2 regions of the Streptomyces sp. NPDC041124 genome follow, and region 2 is predicted to be linked to the other one. Evidence: riboswitches for the same ligand, from Rfam matches in the RefSeq annotation. Region 2 holds a riboswitch; the other holds the start of a gene.
What was found. Region 2 has a riboswitch for S-adenosylmethionine ahead of ACZ6A9_RS06245 (aminotransferase class V-fold PLP-dependent enzyme). Riboswitches for the same ligand answer to the same signal wherever they lie in the genome.
Positions count from the first base shown of each region.

Region 1 (2,383 bases), on a different contig from region 2:
CCGGCTGACGGCCGGGAGCCCGGTGCGGCGCGCTGGGCCGCCCGGCGCGCCCGGTGCCGGGTGGATCAGGCCACCCGGCGCGCCTGGTACTCGGCGATGTCCGTCATCGGCGGCCGCTCCTCGGTGTCGACGGGGTACGTCCGGGGCTCGAAGGCGGCGCCCCGGCGCTCGAACTGGGTGAGCGCCGGGCGGATCAGGTGGGCGCGGGCCAGGCGCAGCTGGGCGGTGCGGTAGATCGCGGCGGCCATCCGGCCGAGGGCCTGTCCGTCCTGGTGCCGGTGCTTGCGCACCCCGACGTCGACCTGGGCCAGCGCGTCCAGACCCACCAGGTGCAGGGCGTCGACCAGCATGCCGAGCTCGATGCCGTAGCCGACGGGGAAGGGGAGCCGCTCCAGCAGGGAGCGGCGGGCCGCGTACTCGCCGCCCAGCGGCTGGACGAAGCCCGCCAGCTGCGGCCAGTGCAGGTTCAGCAGCGGCCGGGCCATCAGTTCGGTGACCCGGCCGCCCTGGCCGGCGGCCGCGCCGAGGGGGCGGTCGTACATGGCCTTGACCAGGTGGATGTCCGGTTCGGTGAGGAGCGGGCCGACGATGCCGGTGACGAAGTCGGAGGAGAACTCCCTGAGGTCGGCGTCGACGAAGCACACGATGTCGCCGCGGGTGACCAGCAGCGACCGCCACAGCACCTCCCCCTTCCCGGGCACCGCCGGTATGCGGGGGAGTATCGCGTCCCGGTGCACCACCGTCGCGCCCGCCGCCGCCGCGACGGCGGACGTGCGGTCGGTGGATCCGGAGTCGACCACCACCACCTCGTCGACCAGCGGGCAGCGGAGCATCAGGTCGCGGCGGATCACCGACACGATGTCGCCGACCGTCGCCTCCTCGTTCAACGCGGGCAGGACCACGCTCACCGTCCGGCCCGTGGCGCGTTTCGCCGCCAGGACCCGGTGGAGCGGGCGGTCGGTCACCGACCACGAACGGTCGGTCAACCAGCGCTCGACTTCTTCCAGCACGGTTCCGGGCTCCTCACTGACCTGGTGATCCATCTCGCGGTTCGGACGACTATCTCAACCACCCAGGCCTTCGGTTACAGTCTTGAGCAACGCCGGGGGGCCTCGCATGTCGGGGCCACCGCGCGACAACTGAACACCGCTCATCCAGAGGGGCAGAGGGATACGGCCCGATGAAGCCCCGGCAACCCTCCAGTCGGTTCCTGTCACGCGGACGTGGCGAGGCTCCCGGCTAGGGAAGGTGCCAAATCCGTCTCACGGCGAGATGCGTCGTGAGGAAGATGAGGAGAAAGGGCCTCGCCTCACATGGCTGTGCAGACCGTTGCAAGCACCACCGACTCCACCACCGCGAACGCCGTCGACCTGGGCCACGCCGCCGCGCTCTCCTGCCGCGAATGCGGCCACCGCGTGCCCCTCGGCCCCGTCTTCGCCTGCGAGGAGTGTTTCGGCCCGCTGGAGATCGCCTACGACTTCTCGGCCTACGACACCGAGAAGCTGCGGAGCCGGATCGAAGCGGGACCCGCGAACATCTGGCGCTACGCGCCCCTGCTGCCCGTCCCGGCGGACGTGGCCGGCAAGCCCAACCTGAACCCGGGCTGGACCAAGCTCGTCCAGGCCGACAACCTGGCCCGCGAGCTGGGCGTCGACCCCGGCAGGCTCTTCGTCAAGGACGACTCCGGCAACCCCACGCACTCCTTCAAGGACCGTGTCGTCGCCCAGGCCCTGGAGGCCGCCCGCGCCTTCGGCTTCACCACCCTCTCCTGCTCCTCCACCGGCAACCTGGCCGGCGCGGTCGGTGCCGCCGCCGCCCGGGCGGGCCTGCGCTCCTGCGTGTTCATCCCGCACGACCTGGAGCAGGGCAAGGTCGTCATGGCCGCCGTCTACGGGGGCGAGCTGGTCGGCATCGAGGGCAACTACGACGACGTGAACCGTTTCTGCTCCGAGCTGATCGGCGACCCGGCCGGCGAGGGCTGGGGCTTCGTCAACGTCAACCTGCGGCCGTACTACGCGGAGGGGTCCAAGACCCTCGCGTACGAGATCTGCGAGCAGCTCGGATGGCGGCTGCCCGACCAGATCGTCGTCCCGATCGCCTCCGGCTCGCAGCTCACGAAGATCGACAAGGGGCTGCAGGAGCTGATCGCGCTCGGGCTCGTCGAGGACAGGCCGTACAAGATCTTCGGTGCACAGGCGGAGGGGTGCTCGCCGGTGTCCACCGCGTACAAGGCGGGCCACGACGTCGTACGGCCGCAGAAGCCGGACACCATCGCCAAGTCGCTGGCGATCGGCAACCCGGCGGACGGGCCGTACGTGCTGGACATCGCGCGGCGCACGGGCGGTGCGGTGGAGGACGTGAACGACGCGCAGGTGGTCGACGC
Region 1 covers NZ_JBVIYR010000014.1:53,164-55,546, reverse strand. Annotated here, with positions in the region: gene ACZ6A9_RS30185 (hypothetical protein) at 1-8, shown strand, start outside; gene ACZ6A9_RS30180 (glucosyl-3-phosphoglycerate synthase) at 66-1,010, opposite strand; SAM riboswitch class I at 1,148-1,295, shown strand; gene thrC (threonine synthase) at 1,314-2,383, shown strand, end outside.
Region 1: another riboswitch for S-adenosylmethionine. It lies ahead of thrC (threonine synthase); the one in region 2 lies ahead of ACZ6A9_RS06245 (aminotransferase class V-fold PLP-dependent enzyme).

Region 2 (2,383 bases):
CCGGGGTCTTCGCCGGGCGCGGCCACTCCTCGCTGGTGTTCCGCGGCGACGACGGTCTGGACGAGCTGACCACCACCGCCACCTCCAGGGTGTGGGTGGTCCGCGACGGGACGGTCGACGAGCAGACCTTCGACCCGCGCGAGGTGGGCATCGAACGGGTGCCGGTGGAAGCCCTGCGCGGCGCCGACGCCTCCTACAACGCGGAGGTCGCCCGCCGGGTGCTGGACGGCGAGAGAGGCCCGGTGCGCGACGCGGTGCTGCTGAACTCGGCGGCGGCGCTGGTCGCCCTGGAGCCCGGCTCGGGCACCCTCACGGAGCAGATCCGCGCCGGGATGGAGAAGGCGGCCGAGTCCATCGACTCGGGGGCCGCCCGGCGCGTCCTGGAGCGGTGGGTGGCCGTCAGCAACGCCTAGCCCCCGACGTGCACGATGTCCCGCGATCCGGAAACGGGTTGCGGGACATCGATCACTTCACGTAGTTTCCTGTCCCAGGTCATGAGTGACAGCCATCAGGCCCCGGCCGGCTGTCCGGCAACCCTCCGTCCGTGGCGGGGTGCCCCGGGTGAGGACCAGGCCGTGGGCAGCGAGGTCCACGGCAAGCGCGGACCCCTCGTACACCAGGGGTCCTGGTCGTCGAGGAGCCTCCGGTGAGCAAGCGAATGCGCTAGGGCCGCCGAGCCCCGCCTCCGCACCCCCCTCTTCCTTCTTCCCCTCCGCGCTCGAGCGCCGTCCGCTCGCGTGGTGGTTCCGCCTGCCTCACCGGGAGTTCCGTCATGTCCGTCTCCACCGCTGCCGTCGGCCGTCCCGTCCGCGCTCCGCTGCCCGCCCCGCTGCCCGTCCTGGGCCGCGACGTCACCGTCCCCCTCGTCACCGGCGGCGAGATCACCTACGCCGCCCTCGACTACGCCGCCAGCGCGCCCGCCCTGCAGCGGGTGTGGGACGACGTGGCCGCCTACGCGCCGTACTACGGCAGCGTCCACCGGGGCGCCGGGTACCTCTCCCAGCTCTCCACCGACCTGTTCGAGAACGCCCGCCGCACCGTCGCTGAGTTCCTCGACTGCCGTACCGGCGACCAGGTGCTCTTCACGCGGTCCACCACCGACTCCCTCAACCTGCTCGCCGCCGCGCTCCCCGACGACTGCGAGGTGTTCGTCTTCGAGACCGAGCACCACGCCTCCCTGCTGCCCTGGCGCGGTGCCCGCGTCACCTGCCTCGACGCGCCCGACAGCCCCCGCCGGGCCGTGACGGCCCTGGAACGCACCCTCGCCGACCGCGCCCCGTACGGCCCCGCCCTGGTCTGTGTCACCGGCGCCTCCAACGTCACCGGTGAGCTGTGGCCCGTACGGGAGCTCGCCGCCGCCGCGCACGCGCACGGGGCGCGGATCGTGCTGGACGCCGCGCAGCTCGCCCCGCACCACGCGGTGAGCGTGCGCGACCTGGACGTCGACTGGGTCGCCTTCTCCGGGCACAAGCTGTACGCCCCCTTCGGCTCCGGGGTGCTGGCCGGCCGGGCCGACTGGCTGCGGGCGGCCGAGCCCTACCTCGCGGGCGGCGGAGCCAGCCGGAAGGTCACCCGGGGCACGGACGGGGGACTGGACGTGGAGTGGCACCAGGGCGCCGCCCGCCACGAGGCCGGCTCGCCGAACGTCATCGGCGCGTACGCCATCGCCTCCGCCTGCAAGGCGCTCACCGAGGCCGGCTTCGAGGGCCTGGCCGCGCGGGAGGAGGCGCTGGTCCGTGCGGTGCGGGAAGGGCTCGCGGACGTCCCCGAGGTGCGGTTCCTGTCGCTGTTCGGGGACGACGCCCCGCGGGTCGGCGTGCTGTCCTTCCTCGTCGAGGGCTGGACCAGTTCCCACTTCGCCGCCGCGCTCTCCGCGGAGTACGGGATCGGGGTGCGGGACGGGCTGTTCTGCGCACATCCCCTGGTGCGGCGGCTGCTCGGCGGGGAGGCGGGGGGCCAGGGCGGGTGCGGGGCCGCGGACAACGCGATCCGGGTGAGCTTCGGGGCGGGTACGCCGGACGAGCACGTGGAGCGGTTCGTGCGGGCGGTGCGGGAGCTGGTCCGCGACGGGGCCCGCTGGTCCTACCGGACGGTGGACGGGCGCTGCGTCCCGGACACCTCGGCCGCCCGGCCCTAGTACGGGATCCGCCCCCGGGGGGCGCTGCCTCCAAACCCCCATTCCTCGAACGCCGGAAGGGCTGATGCAGCCCCTCCGGCGTTCGAGGAGCGGGGTCTGGGGCGGAGCCCCAGGTTCGGGACGGGAAGGGGCGGCGGGGGCGAGGATCATGCGCGGGCCATCGGCAGGCGGGCGCCGAGGACGATCATGCGCAGGGCACGCTCCGAGGCATCGGTCAGCAGCTCCGCGCCGCGCACCAGCGCCTCC
Region 2 covers NZ_JBVIYR010000002.1:401,576-403,958, reverse strand. Annotated here, with positions in the region: gene trpD (anthranilate phosphoribosyltransferase) at 1-413, shown strand, start outside; SAM riboswitch class IV at 491-607, shown strand; gene ACZ6A9_RS06245 (aminotransferase class V-fold PLP-dependent enzyme) at 773-2,137, shown strand; gene ACZ6A9_RS06240 (glycerate kinase) at 2,284-2,383, opposite strand, start outside.